One region of the Corynebacterium lactis RW2-5 genome, then DNA from elsewhere that is predicted to be linked to it. Evidence: predicted binding sites of a transcription regulator. Region 1 holds the regulator's gene; the other holds the start of a gene.

What was found. Region 1 encodes LexA, which represses DNA repair genes until DNA is damaged. Its sites were predicted from a motif close to CGAACANNTGTTCG; they were not measured.
Region 2: CLAC_RS08930 (HNH endonuclease signature motif containing protein) is a predicted target of LexA. The motif match lies at 1,920-1,933, and genes of this name have one in related genera.

Annotation. Positions count from the first base shown of each region.
Region 1 is NZ_CP006841.1:1,249,133-1,254,003, forward strand. It holds gene CLAC_RS05465 (PTS fructose transporter subunit IIABC) at 1-426, opposite strand, end outside; gene CLAC_RS05470 (1-phosphofructokinase family hexose kinase) at 441-1,409, opposite strand; gene CLAC_RS05475 (DeoR/GlpR family DNA-binding transcription regulator) at 1,406-2,185, opposite strand; gene lexA (transcriptional repressor LexA) at 2,399-3,106, opposite strand; gene nrdR (transcriptional regulator NrdR) at 4,050-4,520, shown strand; gene hrpA (ATP-dependent RNA helicase HrpA) at 4,585-4,871, opposite strand, start outside.
Region 2 is NZ_CP006841.1:2,041,772-2,046,642, forward strand. It holds gene ftsX (permease-like cell division protein FtsX) at 42-944, opposite strand; gene ftsE (cell division ATP-binding protein FtsE) at 1,004-1,693, opposite strand; gene CLAC_RS08930 (HNH endonuclease signature motif containing protein) at 2,017-3,321, shown strand; gene prfB (peptide chain release factor 2) at 3,318-4,430, opposite strand; gene CLAC_RS08940 (inositol monophosphatase family protein) at 4,490-4,871, shown strand, end outside.

The DNA.
Region 1 (4,871 bases):
TCGGAGTTCGGCGCGAAAGGCTTTGGAGCGAATGGATTTTGCGAGTGCTGAGAGAATATCGATATGTATAGCTCCGGCATCCTCGGGGACACCGATGAAAAACAAGAGGTCCGCAGGGCCGTCGGGAGTGGAAAACTGCGTCTCACGGGGAAGCCGGGCAAAGAGAAGCGTGGGTTTGAGCCAATCAGTATGCCTGCAGTGTGGAACGGCTACGCCCCCCGGGAGCCCCGTCGGGGCTTGTTCTTCGCGGCGCAGCGCGGCCTGCACAATGTCTTTATCGTCCGCAGCGCGGCCTGCAGCAACTGCCGCGCCGATGAGGCGTTTCAGTATAGATTCTTTTGACTCGCCCAAATCGATGTCGAGGAACACCACTGAATCCTCGACCAACGTGGTTGCAATGGAGGAAAACTCAGCGGAGGCAGCCATCGTTTCTATTGCTCCTAATCTAGTTCCCAGGCATGAGCGAATTCGGGGTGCACTTGCTCTGGATAAGGAATAGTAGTGCCAGGCAAACTCGTCGCGGCAGCGCCGTAGGCTACCGCATTGCTCAATGCCTGTGGGAAGGATTCTCCACGTTGGCGAGATAGAACGTAGCCGGCGAGAGCACAGTCCCCAGCGCCTACGGTCGATTGGGGAATGATTTTCGGTGAAGTCGCTGCGAAGCAAGGACCGTCCTTGATGGCAAGTATCGCTCCGGCCTCGCCGAGTGTTGCTAGAACCTCTGTGACCCCTAGTTGATTGAGAGCCCTTGCCGCCTTGGCTGCAGGCTGAAAGTCTCCTGCCAAGGCTGAGCGTTCCATCTGTTCGCCGTCTTCACCCACGATCTGGCCAAGTTCGAAGGCATTAGGCTTCATTAGGTATGGAGCCGTGCGAGGAAAAGCGCGTATTACGGAGGTCAGAGGTCCGTCGCTGGTATCAAGCGCAATGTGCGCTTCGGGATTAAAAGCTTGGACTGCCTCGGTGCAGTTGACGTAGAAATCGCGAGGAACGCCCGGCGGCAGTGACCCTGCGAAAATAACCCAGGAGGCTTTCTTGGCGTGATGCAGCAGCTTTTCTAGGACACGACGGCGATGCGCCTTCGTTAACGTCATACCAGGAGAGTTGAGTTTTGTGGTTGTACCGTCTGCTTCTGCGAGTGTGAGGTTTACACGCGCCTCATTCATTGTGTTGATTGCCTCATGAGGAATACCAGAGACCTCGAGTAGACGGGTGAACTTACCGTGCTCGGCCGCAGGGTAGAGAGCGAGTGTCTCTTCTCCTGCAAAGTGGACGGCCTTAGAAACATTAATTCCCTTGCCGCCGGCGATATCTTCCGACATGGGCAAGCGGAAAACTCCGCCCCGAACCAGTTCAGTATCGAGGCGTGCGAGACGGTCGATTGAGGGGTTGACCGTGAGCGTGAGAATCATGAGGCGACCATGACCTCGACGCCATGATCTTTCAGGTCAGCAACGAACTGTTCAGGAGCAGACTCGTCAGTAATAACCACGTCAATATCCTCGAGAGAGGCAAAACTGACGAGGAAGTCTCGGCCAAGCTTTGTCGAGTCAGCCATTACTACCACTTTGCGTGCGTTGGTAATCATTGCGCGTTTTACAGCAGCTTCCTGAGGATCTGCAGTGGATAAGCCGTGATCAATCGTGAGCGCATTAGAACCGATGAAAGCCACATCTGCGCGCATCACGGCAAGGGTACGTAGAGCAGCGTCCCCGACGACTGCTTGAGTAATCACTCGGACTTGCCCGCCAAGCAGTTGAAGTTCAATCCGATTGGACGCAGCAAGCGTCATTGCGTTCGGTAAGGAGTTGGTCACGACAGTCCAACGGCGACTATCAGGGGAGTGGACCATCAAATCGGCTAGGGCCTCAGTGGTAGTGCCTGCATCGAGGAATACACCGCCACCGTCTTCTGGCAGACATTCTGCGGCAAGCCGGGCGATGGACAATTTTGCGTCCTTCTGCGCATTTTTACGCGCGGCGACAGTGAATTCCACCGTCTGGAAGGAACGGGTGGCGACAGCACCACCATGTACTCGGTGAACTGCACCTTCAGCATCTAGCTGAGCAAGATCTCGGCGGATTGTCTCCGCTGTAACGTCGAACGCCTCTGCCAAATCGGCTACGGTGACTCGACCTTCCACCGCAGTCAGCGATGCAATCTTCCTACGTCGTTCCTCTGCATACATAGCGACGCCTCCAAAAATAGCTACAGCTAGAATTATGCCCGTTTTGTGTGGTTACGGGCAAAGAAATGTTGTTTTTAGGGGTGGGATACAGCAGGCAATACGCGGATTCGGAAGGCTCGTCTGGGGGTGGGCAAGCGCGCCTACTTGGATGCCGACGTCAGACGACACGATGTGGGGCCCGTTTAACTCGAGAACTTTGGGTCCGGAGCGTAATCAGAGACTGCGTAGAACGCTTACGACCTTGCCCAGGATCCGAGCGCGCTCTGCAGGGAGGGGATCGAATGCCCTATTGTGTGGCATTAGCCATTTTCCGGCAGCGTCTTCATGCCACTCTTTCACAGTTGCTTCGTCTTCGAAGAGAGCAGCGACAAAATCACCTTGCTCCACGACATTCTGGGAGCGGACAACAACCCAATCTCCATCGAGGATTCCCGCGTCAATCATCGAATCACCGACAACCTTCAGGAGGTAGAGCTGGCCGCTGCCGGTAATTTCCATAGGGAGGGCCATGTGGGCCTCGACGTGTTGTTCGGCGAGGATCGGATTTCCTGCCGCGATCTGTCCCACAATAGGAACGTAAATCGGTTCGGGCATATCCTCTGGAAGCTCAGGGGTCCCTGAGTCCTGCTGGGGCTTTGGTCCGGGCTTCACTGGAGTGAAGCTACCTGCGGAAGACTTAGAGTCGCGTACGTTCACGGCGCGCGGCTTGTGGGGGTCGCGTCGGAGGAAACCTTTCTTCTCCAGCTCCTTTAACTGGTAAGCAACCGATGACGTGGAGTTGAGGCCAACGGCATCTCCGATTTCTCGAATGCTTGGCGGATAACCGCGCAAAACGACGGCATCAGAAATAACATCGAGAATTCGGCGCTGCCGCTCAGTAAGGGTTTTCAGGCTTCCCTTTTTCTTAGGAGTCATGGTCATATCCCCTCAATTTCGATTAATCGGGCGGTGTGGGTGGGCGTTCGAACCTCAATAAAAGAATGGTAGCGAGCAGCCCTTCGTGTGCATGCGTTCGAAAATTAGTTTACCCCAAAGCGTTCGAAAGTTCCCGTACGTGGGGGAGATCTCTTAAGATTTTCGAACCCGATGGATGGGGTTGGGCTGAGTGACCTGCGTTTCAACCAATATATTCGAAAATAATTACGCCCGTCGCTGGACATCTTTCGAACATGGTGTTATAAATCGAACATAGCATGCAATCGAACAGCTGTTTGTATCTAGTGTTATTTTCGAAAAATCAGCCCGGAAGTCACCCTAGAGTTCAGAGCGTCCTTGATTCCTGGGCAAGCGTATGTCGGGGGTCTGTTGAAGGGACTCGAATCCTAAACACCGCACAGTGCTTAGGGGCTTTAGAAGATTTACAACGAACCGGCCAGAAAGGGGCACCAACTTATGTCGATCGAAACGCTTAATGCTCTAGATTCCAGCACCAATTCGCACGTTGCTTTCGCGTCGGTTGACACGCCAGTTAAGTTCATTGGTCCGCGCAGCAGCCCTCGCACTGTCGTGTGGGGCGAAAGGTCTATGAAATCTCAGCGTAGGACTTCTGTTGCGGAGGACCGGAGGAAACCAGCTCGTCGTACAGCAATTCAGTGTCGGGTCGCTAGATCCAGTTTTGATCGCTCCCGTCCGGATAAGACTGAAATGTCCTACGGGCGCCCCGGTGTTGCAGTTAGTCGCGCTACTTCGCAGGTTCCGGCGATGGTTCCCGACGGCAGGTTGTCTAAGGCGCTCGTTGGTTGGACTATTGTGCTTGGCACTGGTTTTGGTCTGTTTGGCTCCATGCTTGCGAATTCGGGTGAGTCTTTGAATCAACCTCCAGCTCCAGCATTTGCTTCATACTCGACGCAGTAGACTAGATGCCGTGCATTGCCAGTTTTGCCACCATGAACAGACTCGTGTCCTTGACTCACGCCTGATTGACAATGGAATGGGGATTCGCAGGAGGCGGGAGTGTTTGAACTGTCATCGGCGTTTTTCAACTATCGAACGGTCACAATTGATGGTGGTTAAACGGGACGGGGTTCCAGAGGAATTTGACCGGGAAAAGGTCATTCGTGGTGTCCGTCGTGCCTGTCAGGGACGTGAAGTCTCTGAATCTCAATTGAAAAAACTCGCGCAAAAGGTCGAAGAGCGTTTGCGGGAAAAAGGTACTCCTCGCATCGATTCGAACGATATCGGCCTTGCAATTCTGGAGCCACTGCGTGAGCTCGATGAGGTTGGTTATCTGCGATTTGCGTCGGTCTACAAATCCTTCACCTCAGCCGATGACTTCGCTCGCGAAATTGCGAGCTTACGCAGAGAAATTAGTGCAGAGGAACCGCCGGCGGGATAGCCCAAAATACGGGCTTTCCGTCAGCCGACCGGTAGAGTGGGGCAGCACTGCATTGCGCCACTTTTTATCGCAACTTGTCTATCTTCTTCTTAATTCGGGTTAGGGAGACAGTCTGTGCAGTTCCGAGACGCTGCGCGAATAGGCTTACGCGTAGTTCTTGAATGAGCCACTGTATCTCTCGGACTTCGGTTGAGTTCATCTTTGCCTTTGGTAATTTTTTCAACTTTTCTTCGAGATATACTCGCGCCTCCGTGACTTCGTCTTCGCGATCAGCATCGCGATCCGGCGAAACGTTCATCTCCTCAAGCCTGATTTGCATTGCTTCGAGATACCGCGGGAGGTGGCGTAAAT
Region 2 (4,871 bases), 790 kb from region 1:
CGAAACACAAAACCTGTGACTTACCCCTTCCCCGGGCCACGTTAGTTCTTGGAGTAGAACCGAAGAGTAATTTGTGCGACCAATCCGGCGAAGACCATGCCAATTAGAATCACAATTGGTGCTACGACCGCAATGTCGCCACTGGTCACCGGAGCAATCAGCTGAGCCTTGTACAGCCCCTCGAGCGCAGGGTCGACGACCGTCGCCTTGCCTGCGAACAGCGCGCCTACCGCCAGCAGTCCGCCGACCAGGGACGCGATGACAGCCTCAAGTACGAAAGGCGCCTGGGTAAACCAGCGACTAGCGCCGACCATACGCATAATCTCGACTTCTTTGCGCCTAGAAAATGCCGCGATCTGCACCATATTCGCGATCAGGAATACCGCGGCGAGAGCCTGGACCGCCGCGATCAGGAAAGTGGCGTTTCGCACCGCGTCCAGGTTGCGCGCGGTGTTTCCGACGTCTTCCTTCTGATCAGTGACATGGTCAACCTGCGGAAGGTCCCGAACCACATCGAGCGGACTAACATCCGTCGGGTCGCTCAGGCGCACCATCACGACGGCCGGCAGCGACTCCGGCGTGGCGTTCTGCACTAGCGCCGGGTCAGTGTCCTTGAACATCGCGACGAAGTGATCGAAGTTTTGCTGTCGGTTTCGGTAAGTGACCGACTCCACTCCACTTTCCTGCTCCAACTTGTCGACAATTTCTGCACAACCCGGAGAAGTACAAGCCGCATCACTCGCGGAAATTTCTTCACTAAGTTCAATCTGCACCTCAACCCGGTCGAGATACATGTCCTTTGTACGATTGGTCAGTTCTGTGACCAAAATTCCGGAAGCTAGTAGTGCCAGAGAAATCGCGGTGGTGATAATCATCGCGATTGTCATAGTCACGTTTCGCCCCAAAGAGGAAAACGCCTCACCAACCACAAAGCGAGTCTTCATTTTCTACAGTGCCTTTCGCAAAGTCTCAATTGTTCTCGATTAGTCTTCGATGAGGATTCTTAACGGCCCAGGCCGTAGATGCCCGTCGCGTCATCTCGCACTAAGCGCCCCAGCTCCAGCACCAGGACTCGCCTGCGCATCGCGTCGACAGCATCATTGTCGTGCGTCGACATAACTACGGTCGTTCCCATTCGATTGATGCGGTCCAGCAGCAACATGATGTCGCTAGAGGTTTCCGGATCGAGATTGCCCGTGGGCTCGTCGGCAAGCAGAATCAGCGGGCGGTTGACGAAGGCACGTGCGATAGCGACACGCTGCTGCTCACCGCCCGAGAGCTCGTGCGGATAGCGATTCGCCTTACCCTCGAGCCCGACCATTTCCAGCGTCTCCGGCACGGCCTTATCGATTTTTGCCTTGCTCTTACCGATAACCTGCAGCGCGAAAGCGACATTCTCATAGACGGTCTTCTTCGGCAGTAGGCGGAAGTCCTGGAACACGTAGCCAATTTTCTGCCTGAGCTTCGGAATGCTCCGTTGCGGAATCTTCGTGAGGTCCTGTCCCGCAACGATCAGTTTTCCGGAGTCCGCCTTTTCCTCACGAACCATCAGCCGCAGGAATGTCGACTTACCTGAGCCCGAAGGTCCGATAAGGAACACGAACTCGCCCTTGTCGATTTGGACCGAGACGTCATTGAGCGCCGGGCGAGTAGATGTCGAATAAGACTTGGTTACACCGTCGAATGTGATCACAGTAAGACACTGTATCCACAGCCATCACTTAAGTCACACCGGTTTGCACTTCTCTCATATTTTATACAAAGCCCTACCAGCCCCTTGCTTTATCGAATATCCATTCCTCTTTGGCCGGCGCAAACCTCACCCCAACAACACTCCGGAGCACCAGATTTCCCAGTATTAACACACTAAAGCATGAAGCTACGCCCTGGAGAAAACCTCTCACCCCACCCCCTTGAATCGAATTTCTTTTCGACTATAATAAAAAGCGGAAGTCAGATCAACGAGAGATTTGGGAATTTTCGGACACCAAGGCCAACAGCCACCGGGGGGAGCCGATGAGGCACAAAACCATTACCTACGAGGACACGCTGGCGGACTCGGCGCCACGTTTTCATCACGAGCTATCGGAGGAAGCTCCAGCAAAACTAGGGATACAGCGCAATCGTGTCGAGCTTGAACTTGCACTAGCATGCGCTCCGTCCTCACCCACGGAAGATGTCGAGGATCATGTTTCCCATGTCTCTGCCGCGCTGGGAATGTCTCGGGCACGCGCGATGCAATACGTCGATATCGGCATCCAGTTGAACCGGATGCCGAAACTGTGCCAGCTGCTTACGCAACGTGCCCACCTCCCTTTCCTCCATATGAGGACTATCGCGGACGCGGTTTTACCACTTCAGAACGCGGATACTGTGGCGGAGATTGAGCAGCGGCTCCTCGAATTCGTATCTCCCAGAAGGAACAATGAGGTCCTTCGCGGCGTGCGCAGTCTGCACCATTTCTTGCAAAACGTTATCGAGGAGTTCGCCCCCTTGCTGCGCCCTCGCGATATCCCGGGCGACTCCGTACCGGCCATTACCACAGCCGCCACCGAAAAAATTGGCGAGCACATCGGTTTCAGCAGTGGAGATGCGCTAACGGAGGTCTACATGGAACTAGCGCCAGAGCGCGCTCACGAGTTCGAGCTCATCCTCGACGAAATCGCGGCTGACCAGGATTGCACCAAAGTTGAAGCGCTGACCCATCTGATGCACGGCACTGTGGAGGTCACTGCCACGTTAAATCTCTACTGCCCTCTCACAGAAGAGAAGCCGCAGAAAGCGTGGATCGGCGGTCTCGGATGGATCAACCGCATCGCAACAGCCTCATGGCTCGACAGGGTCTCCAGCGTGCGTCTGATGGCGGACGAGACCGTGGAAGGATACACGCCCTCCGAGCGGCAGCGGACCTTCGTGCAAGGTCGCGACGGGACGTGCAGGTTTCCTGGCTGCGAGGTTGAGGCCACAAAATGCGACCTCGACCATATCGAACCCTACAACCACGAAGACCCCGAAAGTGGCGGCGCTTCCAGCACCCACAACCTTCACTGTTTATGCAGGAAGCACCACAACCTGAAAACTTCGGGACTCTGGAATGTCGCTCGCGAGATAGACGGCACGGAGTACTGGACATCGACAAAATCCGGAACCACCCTGGTAAGTCAGGAAAGCGGACCAATGGCCGGACACGGAAGATATTCCTACGAGATACGCAGAGTTAGAAAGGGGCAGACCCTCCGCGAATACAACCAACGCCGTCATGAACTACTACATGAGTCCAGAGTTCTAGTAGAACAGGCGAGAGCAGAATGCGGTTTCTAGCTCTCAGCCTGCTGCTCTGCCATTCGCCAACGAATGCCCGCTTCGAGGAAGCCGTCAATGTCGCCGTCCAAAACCGCTTGCGGGTTGTTGACCTCGAACTCGGTGCGAAGATCCTTGACCATCTGGTAGGGGTGCAGCACGTAGGAACGCATCTGGTTACCCCACGAAGCATTACCTCCGGCGCCCAGCGCATCGAGCTCGGCGCGCTCTTCCTGGCGCTTGCGCTCCAACAGCTTCGCCTGCAACACCCGCATGGCCGAAGCCTTGTTCTGATGCTGCGACTTCTCATTCTGACAGGTCACCACAATTCCCGTCGGGATATGCGTCAGGCGCACGGCGGAGTCCGTGGTGTTCACAGACTGTCCGCCAGGCCCCGAGGAACGGTACACATCGACGCGGATGTCCGTCTCCGGGATATCGATATGGTCGGTCTCCTCGACCACCGGCAGCACCTCAACCTCAGCAAACGACGTCTGGCGGCGACCCTGGTTGTCGAAGGGACTGATACGGACAAGCCTATGGGCTCCCTGCTCGACGGAGAGCGTGCCGTACATATATTCGCCATGCACGACGAAGGTCGCCGACTTAATACCAGCTTCCTCAGCGTAGGAAGTGTCGTAGACCTCGACCTTATTGCCGTTCTTATCGGCCCAGCGGAGGTACATGCGCATCAGCATCTCGGCCCAGTCAGCTGCATCCACACCACCAGCGCCGGAACGGATGTTAATCACTGCTTCACGCTCGTCGTAAGGCCCCGAAAGCATGGTCGTGACCTCGAGGGATTCGATGTCCCCGCGCAGTTCGGAACGTTCTGCATCCGCCAGCTCAACGGCGTCTGGGTCCTGTTCCTCCTCGGCGAGTTCGTACATGACCGCGACGTCGTCAAGCCGAGCGCGAATCGAAGCAATCTTCTTCATCTTTGCCTGCGCCTGCGACAGCGCGCTGGTTACCTGCTGAGCATGGTCGGGATCATCCCACAAAGAGGGGTCTGCCGCCTGTGCTTCGAGTTCCCTGGTACGGTCCGAGAGCTCCTCAACGTCGACCACCTTCTCAATGGTAGTCAGAGTTGCGTCGAGTTCTTTGAGGTCAGCAGTCACTTCCGGATTCACGGATACCACCTTAGCTTCCATGCAAGCTTTAGAGCGAGAAACGGTGCACAATGGTACCTATGCCTGAACCGACCGCCGACGCCACCGCCGCATCCCACGAACTCGACGCCTTCATCGGACAGCTGTCCGAATCCATCGCGGCGTCCGATACCGCCATCGCCGTGGCGATTGTTAAGAGAGCTGCCTCGATCGCCTCCGAGATGCGGGCGGAGGGCCTGGTCAAGCAATTTAAAACCTCAATCTCTGATGTTGTCACGGCCGCTGACCGAGCGGCGGAGAAGTTCGTCGTCGACGCGCTGGCCCGACTCCGCCCGAACGATGGCATCCTCGGAGAGGAGGGCTCCGCCAAGGAGTCTCAGTCCGGGCGCACTTGGGTAATCGACCCGGTCGACGGCACCTACAACTTCACCTCTGGCTCGGACTATTGGTGCAGCGCGTTGG